Linked DNA regions of Microbaculum marinisediminis. The protein of the gene in region 1 interacts with the protein of each later gene in a pairwise test. Links are inferred from orthologs where the notes say so. Each region holds a gene or a part of one and is shown in the gene's direction. Other genes may lie near its edges.

Region 1 (14,372 bases):
GAGATCGTTCCCTTGCTCTCCGCGCGCTTCAGCGTGTCGGCCACGGGCAGCGCGGGGATCGCGCCCGGGGGGCCGTCCAGGCCGTCGAGCACCCGGTCGATGACCGCGGACGATACGAAGGGGCGGGCGGCGTCGTGGATCAGCACCCGGTCCGGCGCGTGCCCGGCGATGGCCTCGAGCCCGGCGCGCACCGAGGCCTGGCGCGTCGCGCCGCCGGGAACCGCCGGGAGCAGCCCGTCGCGGTCGCTGATCTCGGTCGCCAGCCGGTCCTGCCATCCCTCCCGGACGACGACCTGCACGGCGTCGACACGCGGATGATCGAGCAACGCGGCGACGGCACGCGCGACGACCGAGCGCCCGCCGATCAGGCGAAACTGCTTCGGCTCCGGGCCATCGCCTACGGAGGCTCTGGTGCCGGTGCCGCCGGCTACTATTACGGCAATCGTGGTCATTTGGCCCTGATAGCGCGGTATGTCGGTCCGCGTCTTTAGAAAAAACCGTGTTCGCGCAACGTTTATCATGGTTTACGCGGGGCGATCGTTTTTGTTGCGCCGCGAAATTATCTGTCTAAAATGCGGGCAATATGAAAAACGCACATGAAATGGGCATGGCCATTGCGGCCAGGGCCGACACGCCCGGTGGTATCGGTCCCGAGGGCGACGAGTCCGGCGCCGATCCGAAGGGGCAGGGCCTGACGATAGACGGGACGCCACTCGCCGGCCGGGCGATCCTGGCCCCGATGTCCGGCATTACTGACGCGCCGTTTCGCCGGCTTGCGCATCGCTTCGGGGCGAGCCTCGTCGTGTCCGAGATGGTGGCCAGCGAAGAACTCGTGCAGCAGAAGCCCGACGCCGTACTGCGCATCGAAGGCGAGGGCGTGGCGCCGAACGTCGTGCAACTGGCCGGTTGCGAATCCAAATGGATGGCTGAAGGGGCGCGGCTCGCCGTCGATGCCGGCGCCGATATCGTCGACATCAACATGGGCTGTCCGTCCCGCCGCGTGGCCAACCGGTGGTCCGGTTCGGCGCTGATGCGCGATCTCGATAATGCCGCTCGGCTGATCGCGGCGACCGTCGGCGCCGTCGCCGTGCCGGTCACGTTGAAGATGCGGCTCGGCTGGGACCGCGACTCGCTGAACGCGGCCGAGCTGGCGATGCGCGCCGAGGCACTGGGCGTGCAGATGATCACGGTCCACGCGCGCACGCGCTGCGATTTCTACAAGGGACCGGTCGACTGGCCGGCGGTTCGCGCCGTGGTCGAGGCGGTCGACGTCCCGGTGGTGGTGAACGGCGATATTCTCGGCCTGGAGGACGCGCGCGAGGCGCTGGCGCGGTCGGGGGCCGATGCGGTCATGGTCGGCCGCGGCGCGTGCGGGCGGCCCTGGCAGGTCGGCGCGATCGCACGGGCGCTCGAAGCCGGCGCCTCCGAGCTGGAGCCGGCGCCGGAAGACATCGCCGCCATCGTTCTGGAACACTACGAAGCGATGCTCGGTCATTACGGCGATACGCTCGGCATGCGTATCGCCCGCAAGCATCTCGGCTGGTACCTGGAAGCCGTGAAGCCGGCCGACGAGATCGGCGCGTGGCGCGCGGCCCTTCTGACCGAAGACGATCCGCGCGCGGTGGCGGCGGCAATCCCCGATGCCTTCGCCGCGGGACAACTGGAGTGTGCAGCCTGATGACGAGCGCGGTCCTCGACAAGGTCTCCGGCGACGTCCACGCACCGGCGTCGGAGGCTGTCTTCAACGCGCTCCCGCATCCGGTGATCGCGGTCGCGGACGACAACGCGATCGTCTCGGCGAACGCGGCGGCGGAATCGTTCTTCCAGACGAGCCTTTCCGTCTTACAGCGCTACGCCATCACCGATCTGGTGCCGCATGACAGCCCGCTGATCGATCTGTTGGCGCAGGCGCGCGAACGGGCCGCCTCGGTCAGCGAATACCGGGTGGCGATCGGAACGCCGCGCACCGGCGGCGAGCGGCTGGTGGATATCTACGTCGCGCCGATCGCCGAGGAAAACGACACCACCGTGGTGATGATCCACGAGCGCACCATCGCCGAGCAGTTCGACCGTCAGTTCACGCATCGGGCGGCGGCGCGCAGCGTCACCGGGCTGGCCAGCATGCTGGCGCACGAGATCAAGAATCCGCTTTCGGGCATTCGCGGCGCCGCCCAGCTCCTCGAGTCGACGGTGGAGGAGGGCGACAGGGCCCTTGCCCGGCTGATCCGCGAGGAGACCGACCGGATCGTCAAGCTGGTCGACCGGATGGAGGTGTTCTCCGACCAGCGGCCGGTCGAGCGCGATCCGGTCAATATCCACGTGGTGCTGGACCGGGTGAAGCACATTGCCTCTGCCGGCTTCGCCAAGCACATCCGTTTCGTCGAGGAGTACGACCCCTCGCTGCCGCCGGTGCTGGGCAATCGCGATCAACTCGTGCAGGTGTTCCTGAACCTGGTGAAGAACGCCGCGGAATCGATTGGCCCCAACGCGACGGACGGCGAGATCGTGCTGTCGACGGCGTTCCGGCCTGGCGTGCGGCTGTCGGTTCCGGGCAATTCCGAGAAGGTCAGCCTGCCGCTGGAGTTCTGCGTGCGCGACAACGGCCCCGGCGTCGCAGAGGACTTCCTGCCGCATCTGTTCGATCCGTTCGTGACAACCAAGATGTCCGGCTCCGGCCTCGGCCTCGCGCTCGTGGCCAAGATCGTCGGCGATCATGGCGGCGTGATCGAGTGCCAGTCACAACCGCGGCGGACCGTGTTCCGCGTTCTCATGCCGATGTACCTGACCCACCGCGACCCCAACGCGCGCGCGTCCGACGTGAAATCCGACGAGGACTGAGAGACGATGCCTACCGGTAACATCCTGGTCGCCGACGACGACGCCGCGATCCGAACCGTGCTCAACCAGGCGCTGTCGCGCGTCGGATACGACGTGCGCGTGACCGGCAACGCAGCCACCCTGTGGCGCTGGGTCTCGCAAGGGGAGGGCGATCTCGTGATCACCGACGTGGTGATGCCCGACGAGAACGCCTTCGATCTTCTGCCGCGTATCAAGAAGATCCGGCCCGAGATGCCGATCATCGTGATGAGCGCCCAGAACACCTTCTTGACCGCGGTCAAGGCATCGGAGCGCGGCGCCTACGAATATCTGCCGAAACCGTTCGACCTGAACGAACTGGTGACGATCATCGGCCGGGCCCTGGCGGAACCGAAGCCGCGGGCGGCGGACGGTGCGGAGGAAGAGGGGGACAATATCCCACTCGTTGGACGCTCGCCGGCAATGCAGGACATCTACCGGCTGCTCGCACGGCTGATGCAGACCGATCTGACGGTGATGATCGCCGGTGAGTCGGGCACCGGCAAGGAGCTGGTCGCCAAGGCCCTGCACGACTACGGCAAGCGCGCGAACGGGCCGTTCGTGGCCATCAATATGGCGGCCATTCCGCGCGACCTGATCGAAGCCGAGCTGTTCGGCCACGAGAAGGGCGCCTTCACCGGCGCGCAGACCCGCAACACCGGCCGGTTCGAGCAGGCCGAAGGCGGCACGCTGTTCCTCGACGAGATCGGCGACATGCCGATGGAGGCGCAGACCCGTCTGCTGCGCGTCCTGCAGCAGGGCGAGTACACGACGGTCGGCGGGCGCGTGCCGATCAAGACCAACGTCCGGATCATCGCGGCCACCAACAAGGATCTCCGGCAGCTGATCAATCAGGGGCTGTTCCGGGAGGATCTCTACTATCGCCTGAACGTCGTACCGATCCGGCTGCCGCCCCTGCGCGAACGCACCGAGGACATTCCCGACCTGGTGCGTCATTTCTTCGCCCAGGCCGAGAAGGAGGGGCTGCCGCACAAGCAGATCGAACAGGCCGCCCTCGACCGTCTGCGGCGGTATCGCTGGCCCGGCAACGTACGCGAACTGGAAAATCTGGTTCGGCGGCTCGCCGCGCTGTACCCGCAGGAGATCATCAACGAGCAGACGATCGAGGCCGAACTCGGGGAGCCGTCGGCCAACCCCGCCAACGATGGCGACCGTGAGGAAGAAACCCTCGGCGGCTCCGTCGAGCGCCACATGTCGGGCTACTTCCGCGAGTTCGGCGACACCCTGCCGCCGCCCGGGCTCTATCACCGTGTTCTCCGGGAGATCGAGGAACCGCTGATCGGCGCCGCATTGGCGGCGACACGCGGCAACCAGATTCGCGCGGCGGAGCTTCTGGGACTGAATCGCAACACCTTGCGCAAGAAGATCCGCGACCTCGATATCCAGGTTATCCGCAGCAGCCGGTAGTTTTCGGGCTGCCGCCTTTTCCTTGTCTCATTTCTGCAACATTTGTGGTTGATCTGCATCGGTCCGGCGCCGAGTATCCGGCGGCGGCGTGGTGCGCGCTGCCGCTATTCCGCTGCAGCGTCCGGAGCCGGAACGGGAATGGGTTTCAGTCAGTGACACTTGCCGAACCGCGACAGCAGCCAGTGCCGGCGTTTTCGACGCGCCGCAGAAAATCCCTGCGGATCGTGGGCGCGCTATTGGTGGTGCTGTCGCTTGTCGCGGGGACCGGGACGTTCGCGGTCCTGACCGGTCTGACCGCGGTCGAGCCGGACGAAAACGCCGTCGCCGCCGCGTTGGTCGTGAACCTGATCCTGGTTGCCGGGCTGGGCGCCATCGTCGCGGTCGAAATCGGCCGGTTGTGGCTGGCTCGCCGTCGCGGCATCGCCGGTGCGGGGCTTCATCTGCGCATTCTCGCGCTGTTCGCGGTGATCGCGGTGGTCCCGGCGGTGATCGTCGCGATCATTGCCAGCGTTACGCTCAGCCGGGGGCTCGATACGTGGTTCTCCGAGCGCACCAAGGCGATCATGCAGACCTCGCTGTCGGTTGCCGACGCGTATCTGCGCGAACACGGGCAGGTCATCCGGGCCGACATCCTCGCCATGGCGACCGACCTGGAACGCGCGGACGCGATGTACCGGGACGATCCGGAGCAGTTCCAGAAGTTCTTCACCGCGCAGGCGGCGATCCGGTCGCTGCCGGCGGCGTACCTGCTGGACGAGAACCTGAATGTCCTCAGGCGCGCCGATATCGAGCTGAAGCGGGAATTTCTGATGCCGCCGGCGAATGCGGTGGAGCAGGCCAAGAGCGGTGAGGTGATCGTCATCGCTCCGGGCGTCTCGAACCAGGTCGGTGCGATCAAGAAACTCGACGACTTCGACGGGGCCTATCTCTACGTCGCCCGGTCCGTCGATCCGCTGGTGATCAACTACCTGCGCCTGGCCCAGGCGAATATCGCCGAGTTCTCCAGCCTCGAGCGGCGGCGTTTCGGCGTGCAGATCGCCTTCGGTCTCATGTATGTCGGCTTCGCCTTCATTCTGCTGCTGGCGGCGGTGTGGGTCGGCATGGGGTTCGCCAACCGGCTCGTGTCTCCGGTCCGAAGGCTGATCGGCGCCGCGGATCAGGTGGCCCAGGGCAACCTCTACGTCCAGGTGCCGATCCGCAACAAGGAAGGCGATCTGGCGAGCCTGAGCACCACCTTCAACAAGATGACGACGCAGTTGCGCTCCCAGCGCGACGATCTACTCGAAGCCAACGAGGAGCTCGACGAACGGCGGCGCTTCATCGAGACGGTGCTCGCCGGGGTTCCGGCGGGCGTGCTCGGCGTCGATGATGCCGGCGCCGTTTCGCTGGCCAACCGCTCGGCCGCCGTGCTTTTGGGGACGAGCCAGGAAGAGCTGCTCGGCAAGCCGCTGACCGATGAGCTGCCGGAACTCATACCCTGCATCGAGCAGGCCTGGGCGCAGCCGTCACGGTTGATCCACGACCAGATTTCGGTGCGCCGCGGCGGGCGCGACCGGACCATCGCCGTGCGGGTGGCGACCGAGGTCTCGGCGACGGGCCACCGCGGCTATGTCGTCACCCTCGACGACATCACCGAACTGGTCACGGCGCAGCGGACCTCCGCCTGGGCCGACGTCGCGCGCCGCATCGCCCACGAGATCAAGAACCCGCTGACGCCCATCCAGCTTTCGGCCGAGCGGCTGAAACGCAAGTACGGCAAGGCGATCACCGAAGACCGCGAGATCTTCGACCAGTGCACCGACACGATCATCCGGCAGGTCGGCGATATCGGCCGCATGGTCGACGAGTTCTCCTCGTTCGCGCGCATGCCCAAGGCGGTGATCGCGCCCGCCGATATCGTCGAGACGGTCAAGCAGGCCGCATTCCTGATGCGTGTCGGCAACCCGGAGGTCGACATTTCGCTCGACCTGCCCGAGACGGCGATCTCCGTCCCCATCGATCGCCGGCTGATCTCGCAGGCGGTGACCAACATCATCAAGAACGCGATCGAGGCCATATCGGCGACCGATCCCGACGCGAATGGCGAACGCGGCCACGTGGCGGTGACGGTCGGGGAGGCGAACGGCTGGGTGACGATCGACGCGATCGACAACGGCATCGGCCTGCCGAGCGAGAACCGGGCCAGGCTTCTGGAGCCGTACATGACGACGCGCGAGAAGGGCACGGGCCTCGGTCTGGCCATCGTCGGCCGCATCATGGAGGAGCATGGCGGCCGAGTCGAACTGGCGGATGCGCCGTCGGTGGCCGAGGGCGGGCACGGCGCCTGGGTTCGCCTTGCCCTGCCTGTCGGCGGCAATTCGGAAATGGAAATGGACGACCTGGAACGCGCGGTCGACGCGGCCGTGTCGTGAACGCGTCAGTGGAGCAACGGTGAATGGCGAAAGATATCCTGATCGTCGACGACGAGGCCGATATTCGCGATCTGGTGGCGGGCATCCTGGAGGACGAGGGCTACGACGCCCGGTCCGCCCGCAACAGCGACGACGCGTTGTCGGAGATCGAGGCGCGCCGGCCGTCCATGGTCTTTCTCGACATCTGGCTGCAGGGCAGCCGGCTCGACGGGCTGGAACTGCTCGAGGTCATCAAGCAGGACCATCCCGATCTCCCGGTGGTGATGATCAGCGGTCACGGAAACATCGAGACGGCCGTCTCCGCGATCAAGAAGGGCGCCTACGACTATATCGAGAAGCCGTTCAAGGCCGACCGGCTGGTGCTGGTGGCAACCCGGGCGCTGGAGACCTCGCAGCTGCGCCGGGAGGTGAAGGACCTCAAGCAGCGCGCCGGTGACACCAGCCGCATCGTCGGCAAGTCGAGCGCGGCCAATCAGCTTCGCAACGCCATCGAGCGGATTGCCCCGACGAACAGTCGTGTGCTGATTTCCGGCTCGTCCGGGGCGGGCAAGGAGCTTGCCGCGCGGACATTGCACGGCCTGTCGGCCCGCGCCTCCGGCCCCTTCGTCGTGATCAACGCGGCGACGATCACGCCGGAGAACATGGAAGTCGCGCTATTCGGCACCGAGACCGCGGACGGCCGCCGCGTGATCGGCGCGCTCGAGGAAGCGCACGGCGGTACGCTGTTCATCGACGAAGTCGCCGACATGCCGCGCGAGACCCAGAACCGCATCCTGCGGGTTCTGGTCGATCAGAACTTCCAGCGGGTCGGCGGCTCGGCCCGGGTGTTCGTCGACGTGCGGATCGTCTCCTCGACCAGCCGCGACCTCGAGCTGGAAGTGCAGGAGGGCCGGTTCCGGGAGGACCTGTTCCATCGCCTGGGCGTGGTTCCCGTGCGGGTTCCCGCGCTGGCGGAGCGGCGCGAGGACATTCCCGAACTGGTCGACCACTTCATGCAGCAGATCTCGAACTCGACCGGCCTGCCGATCCGCCGCATCGGCGCCGACGCCATGGCGGTGCTGCAGGCGCACGACTGGCCGGGCAACGTGCGCCAGCTTCGCAACAACGTGGAACGGCTGATGATTCTCGCCGGCGGCGACGCCGAGGCGGTCATCACCGCGGACCTGCTGCCGGCGGAAGTCGGCGCCTCGCTGCCGCCGGCGCCGGGCAATTCGCGGGCCGAGGAAATGCTGGCCCTGCCGCTGCGCGACGCGCGCGAGATCTTCGAGCGCGAATACCTGATTGCCCAGATCAATCGCTTCGGCGGCAATATCTCGCGCACCGCCGAGTTCGTCGGGATGGAACGTTCGGCGCTGCACCGCAAGCTCAAGACGCTCGGCGTCGGCTGAGCCGAGAAGACGCGACGCCGGCCGTAGGCTGATCAAGCAAAACAAGCTATGAAGCGGGGCTGACGTCCGCGGCCGGAAGGCCGCGGGCGCCGCGATGTCGCAATTCGGGGACTGAACCATGAAGGTCGTGATCTGTGGAGCTGGCCAGGTGGGATTCGGCATTGCCGAGAAACTGGCCGCCGAGAACAACGACGTCAGCATCATCGACCGGGCACCGGAACTGATCCAGTCGATCACCGAGACGCTCGATGTCCGCGGGTTCGTCGGCCATGGCGCCCACCCGGACACGCTCGCCCAGGCTGGCGCGGAGCAGGCCGACATGCTGATCGCCGTGACGCTGCACGACGAGGTCAACATGATCGCCTGTCAGGTGGCCCATTCGCTGTTTAACGTCCCGACCAAGGTCGCCCGCATCCGCGCCCAGAGTTACCTGGCGCCGCACTGGCGCGATCTGTTCTCGCGCGAGCATCTGCCGATCGACGTGATCATCTCGCCGGAGGTGGAGGTCGGAGAGATGGTGCTCCGGCGGCTGGCGCTGCCGGGCGCGACCGACACCGTCACCTTCGCCGACGGGCAGGTGGTGGTGGCCGGCGTCTATTGCGACGAGAACTGCCCGATCGTGGACACGCCGCTGCGCCAGCTCACCGAGCTGTTCCCGGACTTGAAGGCGCTGGTGATCGGTATTCAGCGCGGCGAGCGCTTCTTCGTGCCGGATTCGTCTGATTCGATGCTGGTCGGCGATGTCGCCTACTTCGCCGCCGACCGTGACCAGGTGCGTCGCACGCTGGGTATCTTCGGCCACGAGGAAGCGGCCGCGTCCCGGGTGGTGATCGTCGGCGGCGGCAATATCGGTTTCTACGTGGCGCGCGAGATCGAGGCGCGGCAACGCAGCGCGCGGGTGAAGGTCATCGAGTCCTCCCGCAAACGCGCCATCGAGGTGGCCGACGATCTGCGCCGCACGGTCGTCCTGCACGGCAGCGCCCTCGACGAGGAGCTGCTGCGCGAAGCCGACGTCGCCGACGCCGACACCATCGTGGCGCTGACCAACAGCGACGAAGTCAACATCCTGGCGTGCGTGATGGGCCAGAAACTCGGCGCGGGGCGCAGCCTGTGCCTGATCAACAACCGGGGTTATCCCGACCTGACGCGGTCGCTCGGCATCTCGGCCTACGTAAATCCGCGCCAGATCACCGTTTCCAAGGTGCTGCAGCACGTGCGGCGCGGCCGTATCCGCGGCGTCCATTCGGTCCAGAACGGCGCCGCCGAGATCATCGAGGCGGAGGCGCTGGAAACCTCGCCGCTCGTGGGCAAGCCGTTGCGCGAACTCGATCTGTTCGATGGCATCAGGATCGGCGCCATCTATCGTGGCGAGGAGGTGATCATTCCGCGCGGCGACACCTACATCCAGCCGCACGATCGCATCGTCATGGCGGCAATGGCCGATCAGGTCCGCAAGGTCGAGCAGATGTTCCGCGTCAGCCTGGAATTCTTCTAAGCCGATCGCGGTTCCCATGATCCCCGTCGTCTTCGTCTTCGCCCATTTCCTCGCCGCCTACGCCCTTGCGCTGGTTCTGCCGGCCGTGGTGGCGATCGGGCTGGGCGAGGGGACGCTGGGGCTCGATTTCCTGATCAGCGCCGGCCTATGGATTTTCGTCGCGGGGGCGATGATGCTGAGCCTGCGCGGGCGCGAGCGCAGGCTGAGGCCGTCCCAGCGCTATCTGCTGGCCCTGATGCTCTGGTTGCTGTTGCCGCTGGTCGGGGCGCTGACGCTCACGATGACCGTCGACGGACTGGGCGTGGTCGAGGCCTATTTCGAAGCGGTCTCGGGACTGACGACGACGGGCGCCACCGTGCTGCCGCCGCCCGAGGAGCTGCCGCGCAGCGTCGTGCTCTGGCTGGCGATGACACAGTGGTTCGGCGGCGGCCTGACGCTGCTGGTCGTCGTGCTGGCGCTCGCCCCCTCCGGCGTCGGCGGTCTGCCCGAGACCCATTCCCGGATGGTCGAGCATGGCGGGTTGCCGGAGCGGCGTCGCCTGATCCTGCTCGTTCGCGACGTCTTTCCTATCTATCTCGGCGCCACCGCCGTCACCTTCCTGCTTCTGGCGGCGACGGATCTCGAGGCGTTCGAAGCGCTTTGCCTCGCATTCAGCGCGGTATCGACCGGCGGGTTTTCGCCGCGCTCGGTGACGATCGGCGAATACGTGCCGACGTTCGGCATTCTCGTCCTCGTGGTGGCGATGCTGTACGGCGGGACGAACGTGCTGTGGCAGCGCAATCTGTTCCAGCTGCGCCGGTCGCGGCGGATGTCGGACCGGGAGAGCCTGTGGGCGATCGGGCTGTGCCTGGGGCTCGGCCTGATCGCCGGATTCGCGTTTTTTCGTGCGGCGGGGCAGGGCGTCGGCATTGCCCTCCGCGACGGGCTGTTCACCGCGACATCGCTGATCACCACATCCGGCTTCGAGATCAGACACGCGAGCTTCGAGATCTTTCCGATCCCGCTGGTCGCGATCCTCCTGGCGATCGGCGCCGCGAGTTTCTCGACCGCCGGCGGTATCAAGCTCTTCCGGGTCGGCGCGATGCTCGTGCAGGGCGGGCGCGAGCTCAATCGGCTCGTCTATCCGCATGGCATCCGCCCCTCACGGCTGGGCGGGCAGCCGTACGACATCCAGGTGATGAAGGCGATCTGGACCGGCTTCCTCGCTTTCGTATTCGCCGTCGTCGCGCTGTCACTGCTTCTCGCGAGCGAGGGACTCCCATACGAAGGCGCGGTCATGGCGGCGCTTTCCGCGGTGTCCAATGCCGGGCCGATCTATGCGAGCGACTGGGCCGTATCCGGTGACTGGCCGTCCTATGCGGATATGGATACGGGCGCGCAGCTGGCGTTGTGCCTGGGCATGATTCTCGGGCGTCTGGAGGTCGTTGCCGCGCTAGGTCTTCTGGTTTACATGGTGCGTCGCGGATAATCCTTGTTTCGGCTCCAATCCGCCTTCATTCTGATACCAATCACAAGAAAACGACTCGGAGCAGCCTCGACCATGTCCCGCATCGCCTACGTCAATGGCCGGTATGTTCCGCATGCCTACGCCCAGGTGCATGTCGAGGACCGTGGCTATCAGTTCAGCGACGGCGTCTACGAGGTCTGCGAGGTGCATGACGGACATCTCGTCGACGAAACGCGGCACATGGCGCGGCTCGGCCGCTCGCTGAAGGAGCTGCGTATTCGCGAGCCGATGTCGGCGAAGGCGCTCGGACATGTGTTGCGCGAGACCGTGCGGCGCAACAGGGTGCGCAACGGGCTCGTCTACCTGCAGGTGACCCGCGGCGTCGCCAAGCGCGACCATCCGTTCCCGAAGGACGACGTGCCACCGGCGGTCGTCGTGACGGCGCGTGCGATCGATCCGAAAAAGAGTGCAAAATCGGCGGAAAACGGTATCAGTGTCATTACGGTTCCGGAAAATCGCTGGGATCGGGTCGATATCAAGTCGGTTTCTCTGCTTCCCAACGTGCTTGCCAGGCAAGCGGCGGAAGACGCCGGTGCATCGGAGGCGTGGTTCGTCGACACGGATGGCTATGTGACGGAGGGGTCGGCGACGAATGCGTGGATCGTCGATCAGGATGGCCGATTGATCACGCGGCCGGCGGAATTCGGGATCCTGCGCGGCATTACCCGAACCGTCGTCGTCGATCTCGCCGCCCGCGAGGGCGTCGAAATCGTCGAGCGGCCTTTCACCGTCGAAGAGGCGAGAAAGGCGCGTGAGGCGTTCGTGACGTCGGCGACAAAACTGGTTATGCCGGTTGTCAAGATCGACGATGCGGTCATCGGGAACGGTAAACCGGGCTCTATCGCCGGAAAACTGCGCGAGCTTTTCTACACGCAGGCGGAGATCGCGCCGTAAAAATGAACAGTGCGGTGCAGAATCGAACCTTGCCCCGGCGGTACGAGTTGCCATCTAATTGTAGCCGGGACGGATTGATGGTTTGCCGATCAATCTTGGTCGGAAGAGAAGGGACCCGCCCTGAAAGGAAATGGCGGGGCAAGAGGTAAAGGAATGGCGGCGGAACGAAATCAAAACCTACAGGACACGTTCCTCAACTACGTACGCAAGAACAAGACGCCTCTCACGATTTTCCTCGTAAACGGGGTTAAACTTCAGGGGGTAGTCACCTGGTTCGATAATTTCTGCGTATTGTTGCGGCGCGATGGACATTCTCAGCTTGTCTACAAGCACGCAATCTCCACGGTCATGCCGAACGGGCCGATTCAGCTGTTCGAGCCGGCCGAGGAAGGCGCAGCCGCTGGTGGCTGATTGAAGCCGGTCGATCCTGCACGGCATGGTCGCGCGCCCGGCCGGGACCCGGAGCGGGCGTCGGGACATAGCACCGCGCGTGACCCCACGCGCGCGTATGTCCTCGTACCGGTTCTCGAGGCAAGCGATCGGAAGGGACGGGACGACGCGCGCGGCGGCTCCAAGGCCGCCGTGGTGCGTTCGGCCGAGGCGCGGCTCGATGAAGCCGTCGGCCTGGCCGGTGCCATCGACCTCGATGTGGTCGGGCAGGGCGTCGTCCGCGTCGCCGCACCGCGGCCGGCGACGCTTATCGGCAGTGGCAAGGTCGAGGAACTCGCCGCCATCGTGCGCGGCGAGGATGCCGAGCTCGTCGTTGTCGACGCGGCGCTGACCCCGGCGCAGCAGCGCAATCTCGAAAAGGCCTGGGACGCCAAGGTCCTCGATCGGACCGGCCTGATCCTCGAGATCTTCGGCGCGCGGGCGCGCACGCGGGAAGGGCGGCTGCAGGTCGAGCTGGCGCATCTGACGTGGCAGAAGAGCCGCCTGGTACGGTCCTGGACCCATCTGGAGCGACAGCGCGGCGGCTTCGGTTTCATGGGCGGGCCGGGCGAAACCCAGATCGAGACCGACCGGCGCCTTATCCAGGAGCGGATCACCCGCATCGAAAAGGAACTCAAGGCGGTTCGCCGGACCCGCGCGCTGCATCGCGAGACGCGCCGCCGGGTTCCGTATCCGATCGTCGCCATCGTCGGCTATACGAACGCCGGAAAATCCACGCTTTTCAATAGGTTGACCAAGGCCGAGGTGCTCGCCGAGGACCTGCTTTTCGCAACGCTCGATCCGACATTGCGCGGCCTGACGCTGCCGGAAGGTCATATGGCCATCCTCTCCGACACGGTCGGGTTCATATCGGACATTCCGACCGATCTCGTCGTGGCGTTCCGCGCGACGCTCGAAGAGGTCATCGAAGCGGATCTGGTGATGCATGTGCGGGACATTTCGCACCCGGACACGAAGGCGCAGGCGGCCGACGTCGTCGACGTGCTGTCTTCGCTCGGCGTCGATACCGAGGACCCCCGTCACATGATCGAGGTCTGGAACAAGATCGACCTGATCGGCGCGGAGGAGTGCGACAGCCTGAAGGCTGCTGCCGAGCGTCTGCCCGAAATCGAACGACCGGTCCCGATTTCCGCCATGACGGGCGAGGGGGTCGACGCGCTGCTCGCGGCGATCGAGACCCGCCTGAAAGGCGAGATCGCGCACCGTTCGGTGGTGCTCGATGCGGCGGACGGCGCCGGCATGAACTGGATCTATGAGCGCTGCACCGTCACCGGGCGGCGGCATGACGACGACACCGGCGTCGTCCGTCTCGACGTCGACGTCCCGATGAAGCGGCTGGCGGAGTTCAATCGGCGGTTCGCGAAAGCGCTGCGCCTCGACTGAGGGCGGGCGCGCCTTCAGTTTTCTTGGCGTCCTGCCACCAGCCTTCCATCCGCTCGAGCGTCACGGCCTCCAGAGGCGTGCCTTCGGCGCGCGCCTGCTGTTCGATGTGGGCGAAGCGGCGGCGGAACTTGTCGTTGGTCCCGCGCAGGGCGTCTTCGGGATCCACGCCGAAATGACGGGCGAAGTTGGCCACGGCGAACAGGACGTCGCCGATCTCGTCCGCAAGTGCGCCCCGGTCTCCGGCTTCGGCGGCTTCGGACACCTCGTCGATCTCCTCGTGGATCTTGGCGATGACCTGGGCGGAGTCGTCCCAGTCGAAGCCGACCCGGGCGGCGCGCTTCTGCAGCTTCACGGCGCGCTGCAGCGCGGGCAGGGCGAGTGGCACGTCGTCGAGCAGCGAGGCCGGCCCGGGCGTTTCGCGCTCGGCGTGTCTTTCGGCCTTCTCCTCGGCCTTGATGTCTTCCCAGTTGCGCTTCACCGCCTCCGGCGTAGCGGCTTTGGTCGCCGCGAAGACATGCGGATGGCGGCGGATCATCTTCGTGGTAATCGCCGCGACGACG
Region 2 (14,233 bases), on another replicon or contig:
AGACGATGTCGTTGACGATGGCCTCGGCGGCGAGCGGTGCGAGATCGATCTCGAGCGGCGGATTGCCCTGCATGCCGAGCGACGTCGTGTTGACGAGGAGGCGCGCATCCTCGAGCACCGTATCGATCTCGTCCCAGCCGCGGGCGATCACCGCCGGGCCGAAAGCGTCGGCCAGGGCCGCGGCCCGATCGAGGGAGCGGTTGACGACATCGATGCGGCCGACACCGCGGGTCAGCAGTCCGTGGACGATGCCGCGCGCCGCACCGCCGGCGCCAAGCACCACGGCGCGGTCGAGGCCCGCGTCCCATCGCGGCGCGCCGGCATCGAGATTGGCGAGGAAGCCGTAGACGTCGGTATTGGCGCCGACGAGGTCTCCGTCCTGGTACCAGACCGTGTTCACCGCACCGAGGCGCGCCGCGGTCTCGTCACGCCGGGCGACGAGACGGGCGGCCGCTTCCTTGTGCGGCAGCGTGACGTTGCAGCCGACATAACCGTGCGCGGAAAGATCGGACAGGAAGGCCTCGAAATCCTCCGGCTCGATTTCCTCGATGACGTAGTCGCCGGCGATGCCGTAGCGCCGAAGCCAATGACGGTGGATAAGCGGCGAGCGTGAATGCCTGGCCGGCCAGCCGATGACGCAGGCCTTTGGTATATCGTTCATTTTTCGACGACGCCGAGCTTTCTCAATTCAGCCAGAACGGGCAGGAGGGGCAGGCCGAGGATGGTGGCGTGATCGCCGTCGATGTGCTCGAAGAGCTGCAGGCCGAGACCCTCGACCCGGTAGGAGCCGACACTGTCGAGCATGTCTTCACCGGCGGCGACCGAATAGCGGCCGAGGAACTGCGGGGTGAAGTCGCGCATGGTCAGCGCCGCGGTCTCGAGCGTCGACCACAGCTGCTCGCCATCGCGCACGATCGCGACGGCGGCATGAAGCAGATGGGTCTTGCCGCGCAGACGCAGGAGGTTCGAACGGGCCTGTTCGATGCTCTCGGGCTTGACGAAGAGTTCGCCGTCGAGCTCGAGCGTCTGGTCGGCGCCGATGACGATGGCACCGGGACGGTTGGCGCTTACGGCATCGGCCTTGGCGGCGGCCAGGACCGAGGCGACATCGGCGGGCGGCAGATCCTCCTCGGTGTCCTGAACTATCGCGTCGATCATCGCGCGCTCGTCGAGACCCGACGGAACGGCCTCGACGTCGAGGCCAACGGCCTCGAGCAGGCTGCGGCGGGTACGGCTGGCGGATGCCAGAACCACCGGTTTCAGGGCAAGCGGACGGTCATGCGTCATTGGCGTGCTCCTTATAGTGGGCGAGGATCGCCGCGGCCGTTTCCTCGATGGAACGGCGGGTCACATCGATCAGCGGCCAGCCCTGGCGGGCGCAGAGCTTGCGGGTAAAGGCGATCTCGGCTGCCACGCTCGACTTGTCCACATAGGCGGTGTTGTCGTCGGCGTTCAGCGACAACAGGCGATTCTGGCGGATCTGGACGATACGCTCGGGGCTGGCGATCAGGCCGACGATCAGCGGCTTCGTCACCTCGTCGAGCTGCGGTGGCAGGGGGATGCCGGGCACCACGGGGATATTGGCTGTCTTTATGCCGCGGTTGGCGAGATAGATGCTGGTCGGTGTTTTCGACGTGCGCGAGATGCCGACGAGGACGACGTCCGCCTCGTTCAGATCCTCCGGCATCTGCCCGTCGTCGTGCAGCAGCGTGTAGTTCAATGCGTCGATGCGGCGGAAATATTCCGTGTTGAGTACGTGCTGTCCGCCGATACGCGGCGTCGACTCGGTGCCGAGATAGGAGCGGAACACGCCGAGCACCGGTGCGAGCACCGATACGCAGGGCGTGCCGATCTCCTTACAGCGCTTTTCCAGCCGCTCGCTGAGCTCGGCCCCGATCAGCGTATAGAGGACGATGCCCGGCGCGTCCTCGATGTCGGTAATGACGCGCTCGAGCTGCTTTTGCGAACGCACCAGCGGATAGACGTGTTCGATCGCGCGCACCGAAGCGTATTGCGCGGCCACCGCGCGCGCCACCGCGATCAGCGTCTCGCCCGTCGCATCGGAGACCAGGTGCAGGTGAACGTAGCTATGAATGCGATCCGGCATCGGCTTGTTGAGACCTGTGGAGAACCTGGTCGTTATCCCACGCTCTGGGGCGCGGTCGGGAATCCTATCCGCTGACTTAGCGTTTGACCCGCTCGGTCATCAACAGGTTCTTCCGTTCGAGGAGGGGATCGGGGATGTCCGGTTGATTTCGTTAATAATGGGTAAACATGCTGAGCCGGTTTTCGGACCGAGCCGGTGGGGCCTTGAAATTATTAATGAAATCTTAACGGGCCGGGCCGCGACGAAATGCGGCTTGTCAGATCATTCTGGGACCGGTGTTGTGGACAGAGTTTAATCCCGCTAGTTGGCTCTCTAAGAATCGGAATCGAAGGAATCCTCTCTCTTTGACTCTATTGAAAGAAGACCATCGGCCTGTTGATCGTCGCGTGGCGAAGGTTCTGGCAGGCGAGCGATACGACGTGCCGCCCGTCTGGATGATGCGGCAGGCAGGACGGTATCTGCCGGAGTACCGGGACGTGCGGGCGCGCTATCCCAGTTTCCTGGACCTGTGCTACACGCCGGAGGCTGCGACCGAGGTGACGCTGCAGCCGATACGGCGGTTCGGGTTCGATGCGGCGATCCTGTTCTCCGACATCTTGGTCGTGCCGGATGCACTCGGACAGCCGGTGCGGTTCGAGCAGGGCGAAGGGCCCAGGCTCGCGCCGCTATCGGGAGGCGCGGCGATCGCGGCGCTGACGCCGGAGAGGATCGCCAGCCATCTTGCCCCGGTGTTCGAGACGGTGGAACGGGTGCGGGCGGGATTACCCGACGAGGTGACGCTGCTGGGCTTCTGCGGGGCGCCGTGGACGGTCGCCACGTATATGATCGCCGGTCAGGGCACGCCGGATCAGAGACCGGCGCGGATGATGGCCTATGGCGAGCCGGAGCTGTTCCAGCAGCTGATCGATATTCTGGTCGAGGCGTCGGCCGACTATCTGATCCGCCAGCTCAGGGCCGGCGCGGACGCCATCCAGATCTTCGATACCTGGGCGGGGGTGCTCGACGAAGACGGCTTCAGGCGCTGGGCGATCGAGCCGACGCGGCGGATCGTCGATGCGGTGCGGGCCGAGATCCCGGGGACGCGGGTAATCGGTTTCCCGCGCGGGGCCGGCGCGCGTGCCAAGGCCTATGTCGAGGGTACGGGGATCGACGCCATCGGTCTCGACTGGACGATGCCGCTGGCGTTCGCCCGCGACAGCCTGCAGCCGGTGACGGCGGTTCAGGGCAATGTCGATCCGCTGGCGCTTCTGTCCGGCGGCAGGGCGCTGGACGAAAGCGTCGACCGGATCCTGGAAACGCTGTCGGCGGGGCGGCTGATCTTCAACCTGGGCCACGGGATTCTGCCGGAGACGCCGATAGCCCACGTCGAATCGATGCTGAAGCGGGTGCGGAAGGGGACGGGGTGAGCGACAGTCCGCGCCGCACGCTTGTTCTGAGGGCCGTCGTCGGCGTCGCCGTCGCGGCGGCGCTGTTCGGCGGACTGGCGCTCTGGCAGCCGTCGGGGCTGTATCTGTGGCTGAAGGCGTTTCACCTGATCGCGGTGATCTCGTGGATGGCCGGCATGCTCTATCTGCCGCGGCTGTTCGTCTATCATTGCGAGGCGGCGCCGGGATCGGCGCAGTCCGAGACGTTCAAGGTGATGGAGCGCAGGCTTCTGCGGTTCATCATCAACCCGGCCATGGTTGTGACCTGGGCGCTCGGATTGTGGCTTGCCTGGGACGGGGGCTGGTGGACGTCCGGCTGGTTCCATGCCAAGTTCGCGCTGGTAATAGCGCTTTCGGCGGTGCACGGCATGTTTTCGGGCTACGTTCGTGCCTTCGCCGAGGACCGGAACCGGCATTCGGCACGATTCTTCCGGATCATGAACGAGGTGCCGACCGTATTGATGGTCATCATCGTCATTCTCGTGATCGTGAAGCCGTTCTGAGCGAAACCGAAGCGGAATACTTGTGGCGTCTTGTGACGCGGTATATATAATCGCCCGACTCACCTAATCGAGCGTAGGACATCGATCCGCCCGTCTCGGGTGCGAGTTCCAGCCTCGTTAATCTCCACAAAAACGATGGACCCGATCTTTTCGCCGGTCCACACCCCCCGAACCACTCAGGCGTATACCGCCACAGGAGTTTACCGCCGATGCGGGAAATGAAGCTTCAGGAGCTCAAGGCGAAGTCGCCTCCGGAGCTGCTCGCCTTTGCCGAAAGCCTGGAAGTCGAAAACGCGAGCGGCCTGCGCAAGCAGGAGCTGATGTTCGCGATCCTCAAGCAGCTCGCGGCCCAGGACGTCGAAATCGTCGGCGAAGGCGTCGTTGAGGTGCTGCAGGACGGATTCGGCTTCCTGCGCTCGCCCGACGCGAACTATCTGCCGGGTCCGGACGACATCTATGTGAGCCCGAGCCAGATCCGCCGGTTCAGCCTGCGCACCGGCGATACGGTGGAAGGCATGATCCGCAGCCCCAAGGAGGGCGAACGGTATTTCGCGCTGCTCAAGGTCAACACGATCAATTTCGAGGACCCGGAGAAGGCGCGCCACAAGATCAATTTCGACAACCTGACGCCGCTTTACCCTGAAGAACGCTTCAACATGGAGCTCGAGGTTCCGACGGGAAAGGACATGTCGGCGCGGGTGATCGACCTGGTCGCGCCGCTCGGCAAGGGCCAGCGCGGCCTGATCGTCGCGCCGCCGCGGACCGGCAAGACGGTTCTGCTTCAGAACATCGCCCATTCGATCACGACCAATCATCCCGAGTGCTATCTGATCGTTCTTCTGATCGACGAGCGGCCGGAAGAAGTGACCGACATGCAGCGGTCGGTGAAGGGCGAGGTGATTTCCTCGACCTTCGACGAGCCGGCGGCGCGCCACGTTCAGGTGGCGGAAATGGTGATCGAGAAGGCCAAGCGCCTGGTGGAGCACGGTCGCGACGTCGTGATCCTGCTGGATTCGATCACGCGCCTCGGCCGCGCCTACAACACCGTGGTGCCGTCCTCGGGCAAGGTTTTGACCGGTGGTGTCGACGCCAATGCCCTGCAGCGGCCGAAGCGGTTCTTCGGCGCGGCGCGCAACATCGAGGAGGGCGGCTCGCTGACGATCATCGCGACCGCGCTGATCGATACGGGCAGCCGCATGGACGAAGTGATCTTCGAAGAGTTCAAGGGTACGGGCAATTCGGAAATCATCCTCGACCGCAAGGTGGCCGACAAGCGCGTGTTCCCGTCCATGGACATCACCCGGTCGGGCACCCGCAAGGAAGAGCTTCTGGTCCCGCCGGACAAGCTCAAGAAGATGTACGTGCTGCGCCGCATTCTCAATCCGATGGGGACGGTGGACGCCATCGAGTTCCTGCTCGACAAGCTCAGGCAGACGAAGAGCAACGACGAGTTCTTCGATTCGATGAACACCTGAACACCGGTTTGCTTACGGTGAGATATGGAGGCCGGGCCCCGCGGGGTCCGGCCTTTTCGTTTGAGCGGCCGATCGGTGATGCGGGCGGTGTCGTTTGGCCGGAGTTACTTAAGGGAATGTTTGGTAATTGTTTAGGTTTCCCCGTAGCAATGGATCTAGATGGGAGAACCTGTATGTCTTTCGGGGGGAGGGCGTTTCGGCGCCCGCAGGACTTTTCTGCCTTGTAATGGCGGTGGCTGCGATGATGATTTCCAGTTCGCCTGCGTCCGCCAAAAGGGTGTCCTTTTCGGTTCCCATCAGCAGCACCGCCATGTTCGGTGCCGTGGAATACGAGGCGGGTGGATACACGCGCGTCCGCGTCGGTGAAATGGGCGGCTACGACGGCGATCCGACATTCCTGCGTCCGCGCGGCGGGCCGTTTGTAAGTGTGGCGCATCCTTGGGTTGGCGTTCGCAAGGTGTTCATTCTCGGTTCGGATGGGATCCTGAGCGATCGGAAGCCCGGCGACATGATTGGGCTGGAAATGGAGCGGTATAACTCCGACGCTGCCGATACCTGCGGCAACGTGCTCCTCTCGGGATTACGATTAAGTACAAGGTGAAGAAGAAGTAGCGCGCTCAGGCCGGATTGAGCGCGTCCTTCAACCGATTCGGATCCGTTACGGGGAGCGAGCAGGTGTCGCCGCGGCAGACATAGGCGGTGGCGGATCCGTCGACCTGGGATTTCCCCAGCGCGGGATGGCCGGCGGGCAGATCGTCGCCTGGTGACAGCGTTATCAGGCTTCGATTCGGGTCCGGAACGCTATTGACGGCGGAAACGAGCGCTTTCATGGCCGGATCGCCGGCATCCCCGATGACCACGATCTGGACGCCGGCGGTCCGCAGAGCGAGGGCGGACAGCAGGCTCGCGTGGCCGACGGGATTTTGCGCCGCATCGGAAGCAAAGGCGGCGAGAAGTCGGTCGGCGCGGGCGAGGAAGGGACCTTCGCCGGTGATGTGATACAGACGGACGAGGACGGTGGCGGCGATGCCGTTTGGATTTGCGGTGGCCTCATCGACGCCGGACCGCATCCGGATGGTCACGTCGGCGGCATCGGAGGCGGCGAGGCGGTAGGTGCCGTCGTCGCCCACGTGCCAGGTCTCGAGGCAGTCCGCAAGCGAGATGGCATCATCGAGATAGGGACGATCGCCGGTGGCGTCGAACAGGGCGAGGGCGGCGGAGGCCATCGCGGCGTAGTCGGAGGATAATCCCGGCCATGTCATTTTGCCGTCGCGATAGGCATGGGCGATACGGCCGTCGCGCGTCATCGAGTCGGTGACGAAACGATAGGCGGTCTCGGCGAGAGCGATCCAATCCGGGCGCTCGAATGTCCGTCCGGCATAGGCGAGGGCGGCGATCATCATGCCGTTCCAGTCGGCGAGGATCTTGTCGTCGCGGCCGGGATGAACGCGCGGTTCGCGGGCCTCAAACAGGATTGTCCGGGCTTCGGCCAGATGGGTTTCGTCGGCTTCGGATAGGGGGAACGGATCGTCGAGGCGATTGAGGATGGTCCGGCCTTCGAAATTGCCCACTTCGGTAACGTCGTAGGCCTTGGCGAACAGGGCGGCTTTATCGCCGAGGAGGCCGTCTATCTCGGCCTTGTCCCAGACGTAGAAGCGGCCTTCCTCGCCTTCCGAATCCGCGTCGAGGCTGGCGGCAAAGGCGCCGCCCTCCGCAATCATCTCTCGTGTCAGCCAGTCAACGGTTTCCTCGATTCGGGTGCGGAACAGCGGATTTCCGGTCCTGAGCCAGGCCGTGGTCATCAGCTCGATGAGCTGGGCGTTGTCGTAGAGCATCTTCTCGAAATGCGGCACCAGCCAGCGCTCGTCGACTGCGTAGCGGGCGAAGCCGCCGCCGAGATGATCGTAGATGCCGCCGCGGGCGATCCTCGAAAGGGTGTGCTCGACGGTTTTGAAGAACCGCGTCTGTCCGGTCATCAGGCCGGCGCGCCAGACGAGATCGAGGATAGGGGCCTGCGGGAATTTCGGCGCGCCGTTGAGGCCGCCGTTCACGGGGTCGAAGATCTCGATCAGCTTGCCGGCGATCGCCGGGACGATGTCCGGCGACAGCTGGCCGGGTTCGCCTGCGGGCGGCGTCAGGCGGGCGGTGATGGCGGCGCGGTTCTGCTCGATCTTGTCCGGTTCCTCGCGGAAGATCCGGGCGATGTGCTTGAGGACGTCGACGAAGCCGGGCCGGCCGTAGCGGGCGGTCTTGGGGAAGTAGGTTCCGCCCCAGAACGGGTCGCCGTCCGGGGTCAGAAACATGGTCAGAGGCCAGCCGCCCTGCTCGCCCAACTGGTGTAGCGCTGCCATATAAAGCTGGTCGATATCGGGGCGTTCCTCGCGGTCGACCTTGATGTTGACGAACAGATCGTTCATCCAGCGGGCGGTTTCGGGATCCTCGAAGCTTTCGTGGGCCATGACATGGCACCAGTGGCAGGCGGCGTAGCCGATCGACAGAAGGATGGGCTTGCCTGAAGACCTGGCTTCGGCGAGGGCCTCGGCTCCCCAGGGGTGCCAGTGCACCGGATTGTCAGCGTGCTGGAGGAGATAGGGGCTGGTTTCGTGGCTGAGGCGGTTTTCGGTCATGCCGGTTCTGCGGTTTCCATGAAGGTATCTAAGGCGGTGGTGGAGAAGTGACAGGGCGGTGTGATCGGGTGGAGACCGACACGATCTTCGCGGTCTCGAGCGGCGCGGGCAAGGCCGGTGTCGCGGTGGTGCGGGTGTCGGGTCCGGCGTCGGCTCGGTCGGTTGAAAGTCTGGCCGGGTCGGTTCCGGCTGCGCGCATGGCGTCGTTGCGGTCGATTCGGGGGCGGAACGGCGAGGCGATCGACAAGGGGCTCGTGCTGTGGATGCCGGGTCCGGCGAGTTTCACCGGCGAGGATTGCGTCGAGTTCCATGTCCATGGCGGCCGGGCGGTCGTGGCGGGATTGATCGAGGCGCTGTCCGGGCTCGACGGTCTGCGCGTGGCCGAGGCGGGTGAGTTCGCCAGGCGGGCGTTCGGCAACGGCAAGCTCGATCTGACCGAGGTCGAGGGTCTTGCCGATCTGATCGACGCGGAGACCGAGGCGCAACGGCGCCAGGCCCTGCGCCAGCTCGAGGGCCGGGCCGGGCGGGTGTACGACACCTGGCGGGAGCGGCTGATAGGCATCCTGGCGTTGTGCGAAGCGGGCATCGATTTCGCCGACGAGGACGATGTGCCGGCAGGGGTGAGCCAGCAGGTTGGGCCGGAGATCGCGGAGCTCACCGCGGAGATGGGGCGGGAACTCGCCGATGGCGGGCGAGGCGAGATGATTCGCGACGGCCTTACCGTGGTCATCGCCGGTGAACCGAATGTCGGAAAGTCGAGCCTGATCAACGCTTTGGCGCGCCGCGACGTGGCGATCGTCTCGGAGGTGCCGGGGACGACGCGCGATGCGATCGCGGTGCGGCTCGATCTCGCCGGGGTTCCGGTAACGGTGGTGGATACGGCGGGAATTCGGGAAACGGCGGATGCGATCGAGACGGAAGGGGTACGGCGCGCGCGCGATCACGCGTCGCGGGCCGATCTGGTGTTGTGGCTGGTCGAGCGGGGCACGGATCCGATGGCGGGTCCGGGGCTTGATGGATCGGGGGGTGCGACGGCCTGGATCGTGGAGACCAAGGTTGACGTAAAGGGCGGAGACGCGGGGCGGCTGGCGGATAATCGGTTCGGTATCTCGGCGAAGACGGGCGCCGGCATTTCTGCCCTGATCGAGGCGTTGACGGATTGGATTCAGGATCGAGTCGGATCCGGAACGGAATCCGTGATCACGCGGGCGCGGCATCGCAGCGAAACGATGGCGGCGCTTGCCGCGTTGGAGCGGGCGGGGCGGCTCGACTATGTGGCGGACGGCGATCTGGTTGCCGAGGAGTTGCGGGCGGCGGCGAACGCGCTTGGGCGCATAACCGGCCGGATCGATGTGGAGGATGTGCTCGACGCGATCTTCGGGCAGTTCTGCATCGGCAAGTAAGAATAAGCGGTGATGCGAATTGGAATGTTTCACGTGAATCACGGTTAACGCCTCGGCAGACCGCAGCCGGGGATTCACGTGAAACAGGTTCGGCGCGCAATCGGACCTTGGCAGCGGCGGGGCAATCACTGTAATCAGCGCGTCTCGGGATGCGGACAATGACGCAGATAAAGATATACGACGTCGTGGTGATCGGCGGTGGCCATGCGGGGTGCGAGGCTGCGGCTGCGGCGGCACGCGCCGGCGCGACCGTGGCAATGATTACCCAGGACCCGGCCAAGATCGGCGAGATGTCCTGCAATCCGGCGATCGGCGGGGTCGGCAAGGGCCATCTCGTCCGCGAGATCGATGCGCTGGACGGGGTGATGGGCCGGGTCGCAGATCGCGCCGGCATCCAGTTCCGTCTCCTGAACCGGCGGAAAGGCCCTGCCGTGCGCGGACCCCGCGCGCAGGCAGACAGGAAACTGTATCGCGTGGCGATGCAGGCCGAGCTCGGGGGCATCGTTAATCTCGATATCATAAGCGGCGAGGTGGCCGATCTGATTGTCGAGTGGAATCGAGTCGGTGGCGTAACGACCGTGGATGGCCGGCATTACCGGTCCGGCGCCGTGGTGGTGACGACCGGAACCTTCCTGCGCGGTCTGATCCATCTGGGCGAGAAGACCTGGCCGGCGGGTCGGGTGGGGGACAAGCCGGCGGTAAAGCTGGCCGAGCGAATCGAGGCTTTCGGCTTCCGGCTCGGGCGGCTGAAGACGGGAACGCCGCCGCGGCTCGACGGGCGGACGATCGACTGGGCGGCTCTGCAGCGCCAGCCGGGCGATGCCGAGCCTGTCCCGTTTTCCTTCCTGACCAACAAGATCGAGACACCGCAGATCGACTGCCACATAACCCGGACGGTCGCGCGGACGCATGCGATCATAGAGGCTAATCTCGGCCGATCAGCGATGTATTCCGGGCGGATTGAAAGTCGGGGTCCGCGTTATTGTCCCTCGATAGAGGACAAGGTCGTCCGCTTCGCCGATCGCGACAGCCACCAGATCTTCCTGGAGCCGGAGGGCCTGGACGACGACACGGTCTACCCGAACGGGATATCGACGTCGCTTCCCGAGGATGTACAGACGGCGATCGTCGCATCCATGCCGGGTCTGGAGCGGGCGGTGATCCTGCGGCCTGGTTATGCGATCGAGTACGATTTTGTCGATCCGCGCGAACTCGAGCCGACGCTGCAGACGAAACGGGTGGCGGGTCTGTTCCTTGCCGGCCAGATAAACGGCACAACCGGATATGAAGAGGCGGCCGCGCAGGGGCTCGTGGCCGGGCTCAATGCGACTCGATTCGCATCCGGAACGGATGGGATCGTGATCGATCGGTCCGATGCCTATATCGGGGTCATGATCGACGACCTGGTCATGCGCGGGGTTAGTGAACCCTATCGCATGTTTACCTCGCGGGCTGAGTATCGGCTGACCCTGCGCGCGGACAATGCGGATCAGCGGTTGACCGCGCGGGGGATTTCGCTGGGCTGTGTCGGTACCGAGCGGGCGCTGGCCTTCGAAAGGAAGATGACGGCCCTGGACGAGGCCAAGGCGCTGGCGGGTTCGCTCAACCTGACTCCGCAGGAGGCGGCGCGCCGGGGACTGGCGCTCAACCATGACGGACAGCGTCGGTCCGCTCTGGATCTGCTGGCCTATACGGATATCGACCTGACCCGGCTGAAAGCGATCTGGCCGGAGCTCGGTGCGCTTCCGAAACAAATTGGCGAGCAACTCGAGATCGAGGCGCGCTACGCGGTCTATCTGGAGAGGCAGAAGGCGGATATCGACCGGTTCCGGCGCGACGAGACCTTGGAGATTCCCGCGGATATGGATTTCGCGGCGCTTGCCGGGTTGACGAACGAGATCCGGGAGAAACTGTCGACGGTCCGTCCGCATTCGGTCGGGCAGGCCGCCCGGATCGAGGGCATGACCCCGGCGGCGCTGCTCCTGCTTGCCGCGCATCTGCGCCGGCGCAGCGAAGGCCGCAAGAGTGCGTAGCGGGGACAAAGTCGATTCGGATGCGGATCGGGCTGCGGGCCTGGCCCTCGTGCGCGATCTCGTCGACGTTTCACGTGAAACAGAGACGAGACTGGATAACTACGTGGACGAGCTCAGAAAGTGGAGCAAAGCCAAAAACCTGGTCGGACCGGACACGCTTTCCCGCCTGTGGACAAGGCATATAGCGGACTGTGCACAGGCTGTGGCTTGTGCGCCTGAGGCCCGGCGCTGGGTCGATCTCGGCTCCGGCGCGGGTCTTCCGGGCATGGTCGTCGCCGTCGTCATGGCCGAGAAGCCAGGCGCTGAGGTGCATCTGGTCGAATCGCTTTCGGGCAAATGCGCCTTCTTGCGCGCGGCCGCCCGGCGCACCGCCGCACCGGCGACCGTGCACTGTGAACGCATAGAAACGTTCGTCGAGGCGTGGGACGAGCCGGTCGACGTGGTGACTGCAAGGGCGCTGGCGCCCTTGGAAAAGCTGTTGAAAATGGCCGCTCCGATGATCGCGCGCGGCGCGATCGCGGTTTTCCACAAGGGTCAAGATGTAGAGCGTGAATTGACCCAGGCCTCAACATGTTGGACATTCAGCTACAGACTCGTACCGAGCCGGACGCAAGCGGGCAGCGCCCTGGTCATCGTTGATGACTGTGTCCGCAAAAGCGCCTAAAGACCTGTAGATCGTTTCCGGAGGCCTGCCGCATGACACCGCGCGTCATCACCATCGCCAACCAGAAGGGCGGGGTCGGCAAGACGACCACGACCATCAATCTGGGGACCGCGCTTGCCGCCATCGGCGAGCGCGTTCTCGTCGTCGATCTCGATCCGCAGGGCAACGCCTCGACGGGCCTCGGCATCGACCGCAACATGCGAGACCGCTCCGTCTACGATGTGCTGTCCGGCGAGAGAAGCCTGGTCGACGCGATCATGGATACCGCGGTGCCGCGGCTGTCGGTGGTGCCATCGACGCTGGATCTGCTGGGCTTCGAGCAGGAAGTGATGGGCGCGCACGACCGCTCCTTCCGGCTGCGCAACGCGATCCGGCAACCGTTCGGGGCGAGGGCGCCCCACGACGACGACGATTTCGGCATCGATTACGTGTTGATCGATTGTCCGCCGTCGCTGAACCTCCTGACCATCAATGCGCTGAGCGCGGCCAACTCGGTGCTCGTGCCGCTGCAATGCGAGTTCTTCGCGCTGGAGGGCCTGAGCCAACTCCTGCAGACGGTCGAGCACGTCAAGACGGCCCTGAACCCGTCCCTGTCGATCCACGGCATCGTGCTGACTATGTTCGACCGCCGCAACAACCTGTCGGGACAGGTGGTCGACGACGTGCGGCGGCACATGGGCAAGAACGTCTACGACACGGTGATCCCGCGGAATGTGCGGGTGTCCGAGGCGCCGTCGTTCGGAAAGCCGGTGCTGCTCTATGATATGCACTGCGCCGGAAGCCAGGCGTATATTCGACTCGCATCCGAAATAATCCAGCGTGAACGCCGCCTACGGGCTGCTTGATCTCGACCCAACCGTGACTCGATTCGGATCCGCAACAATGACCATGGCGAAACCCGCAGCGACGACAGCGACGACGATGGCGAAAAAGGAAGACGGCGGCCAAGGCGCGCCCTCGCGGCTCGGGCGCGGCCTCGCCGCGCTGATCGGCGATGTCGATACCGAGAAATCCGCCCTGGACCGCGCCCGCGGCCAGCGGCGGGTCCCGATCGAGTTCTTGCGCCCCAATCCGCGCAACCCGCGCAAGCGCTTCGGCGACGAGGACCTGGCCGATCTCGCCGCGTCGATCCGCGAAAAGGGCATCGTTCAGCCGATTCTGGTGCGCGCCACGCCGGAAGATGCCGACCGGTTCGAGATCATCGCCGGCGAACGGCGCTGGCGCGCGGCCCAGCGCGCCGGCCTGCACGAGGTGCCGGTCGTCGTGCACAAGGTCGGCGACCGCGAGGCGCTCGAGATCGCGATCATCGAGAACGTCCAGCGCGCCGATCTCAATCCGCTCGAGGAGGCCGAGGGCTACCAGCGCCTCATCGACGAGTTCGCCTACACCCAGGCGGAGCTTGGCGACGTCATAGGAAAGAGTCGAAGTCACGTCGCTAACACGTTGAGATTGTTGAAACTTCCCAATCCTGTCCAGGACATGATCGCCGACGGAAGCCTGAGTGCCGGCCATGCCCGCACGCTCGTCACCCATGACGATCCCGAGAACCTGGCGCGGGAGATCATCGAAAGCGGCCTCAATGTGCGCGAGGCCGAGGCGCTGATGAAGCGGCCGGAGAAGACCGCGCACGAGTCCGCCGGGGCGCCCGACAAGGACGCCGACACCCGGGCGATCGAGAAGCGTCTGTCCGACGCGCTCGGCCTGGCCGTCGACCTGAGGCACAAGTCGTCTGGCGCCGGCGAGCTCCGGATCCGCTACAAGACGCTGGAACAGCTCGACGGCGTCATCGAGCGCCTCGTCGACAAGTAGGATTTGGGATTAGGGGGCCTATCGCCCCCTAAAATCTAGGAATCAGGGGCTAGCGCCCGCCTAAAGTTCAGGATTCGGGGGCTATCGCCCCTGCCGCGGGCCGCGCGCAGCGCCCGCAAGCGTGATCAGCGCCCGGCTGGTCATCGCGTCGGCGAGGTCGGGCTCGAGACGGACGCTTGCTTCCGTCG

The links.
Region 2: the proteins of hfq (region 1) and rho interact in binary tests that used the Escherichia coli proteins (3 or more experiments, as listed by UniProt). The link is inferred for Microbaculum marinisediminis from one-to-one orthologs.

Annotation. Positions count from the first base shown.
Region 1 is NZ_JALIDZ010000010.1:180,327-194,698, reverse strand. The notes cover bases 10,812-13,761. They hold hfq (RNA chaperone Hfq), read left to right. Parts: upstream 10,812-12,132; coding sequence 12,133-12,390; downstream 12,391-13,761. Other genes in these bases: hflX (GTPase HflX), read left to right, coding at 12,391-13,761; MUB46_RS20065 (D-amino-acid transaminase), read left to right, coding at 11,119-11,979; MUB46_RS20070 (TrkH family potassium uptake protein), read left to right, coding at 10,812-11,046. Outside these bases: MUB46_RS20105 (bifunctional 2-C-methyl-D-erythritol 4-phosphate cytidylyltransferase/2-C-methyl-D-erythritol 2,4-cyclodiphosphate synthase), read right to left, coding at 1-452; tRNA dihydrouridine synthase DusB, read left to right, coding at 584-1,678; MUB46_RS20095 (two-component system sensor histidine kinase NtrB), read left to right, coding at 1,678-2,838; ntrC (nitrogen regulation protein NR(I)), read left to right, coding at 2,845-4,284; MUB46_RS20085 (sensor histidine kinase NtrY-like), read left to right, coding at 4,509-6,695; nitrogen assimilation response regulator NtrX, read left to right, coding at 6,719-8,083; Trk system potassium transporter TrkA, read left to right, coding at 8,202-9,578; more of MUB46_RS20070, read left to right, coding at 9,595-10,811; more of hflX, read left to right, coding at 13,762-13,812; mazG (nucleoside triphosphate pyrophosphohydrolase), read right to left, coding at 13,775-14,372. UniProt on the Escherichia coli protein: RNA chaperone that binds small regulatory RNA (sRNAs) and mRNAs to facilitate mRNA translational regulation in response to envelope stress, environmental stress and changes in metabolite concentrations.
Region 2 is NZ_JALIDZ010000004.1:254,787-269,019, forward strand. What follows is about bases 3,566-6,376. They hold rho (transcription termination factor Rho), read left to right. Parts: upstream 3,566-4,243; coding sequence 4,244-5,509; downstream 5,510-6,376. Other genes in these bases: hemJ (protoporphyrinogen oxidase HemJ), read left to right, coding at 3,566-4,034; MUB46_RS10135 (hypothetical protein), read left to right, coding at 5,751-6,110; MUB46_RS10140 (thioredoxin domain-containing protein), read right to left, coding at 6,127-6,376. Also shown: MUB46_RS10105 (shikimate dehydrogenase), read right to left, coding at 1-661; MUB46_RS10110 (Maf family protein), read right to left, coding at 658-1,287; MUB46_RS10115 (pyruvate, water dikinase regulatory protein), read right to left, coding at 1,277-2,107; hemE (uroporphyrinogen decarboxylase), read left to right, coding at 2,542-3,513; more of hemJ, read left to right, coding at 3,510-3,565; more of MUB46_RS10140, read right to left, coding at 6,377-8,136; tRNA uridine-5-carboxymethylaminomethyl(34) synthesis GTPase MnmE, read left to right, coding at 8,205-9,539; tRNA uridine-5-carboxymethylaminomethyl(34) synthesis enzyme MnmG, read left to right, coding at 9,698-11,572; 16S rRNA (guanine(527)-N(7))-methyltransferase RsmG, read left to right, coding at 11,565-12,236; MUB46_RS10160 (ParA family protein), read left to right, coding at 12,269-13,081; MUB46_RS10165 (ParB/RepB/Spo0J family partition protein), read left to right, coding at 13,158-14,045; holA (DNA polymerase III subunit delta), read right to left, coding at 14,127-14,233. UniProt on the Escherichia coli protein: Facilitates transcription termination by a mechanism that involves Rho binding to the nascent RNA, activation of Rho's RNA-dependent ATPase activity, and release of the mRNA from the DNA template.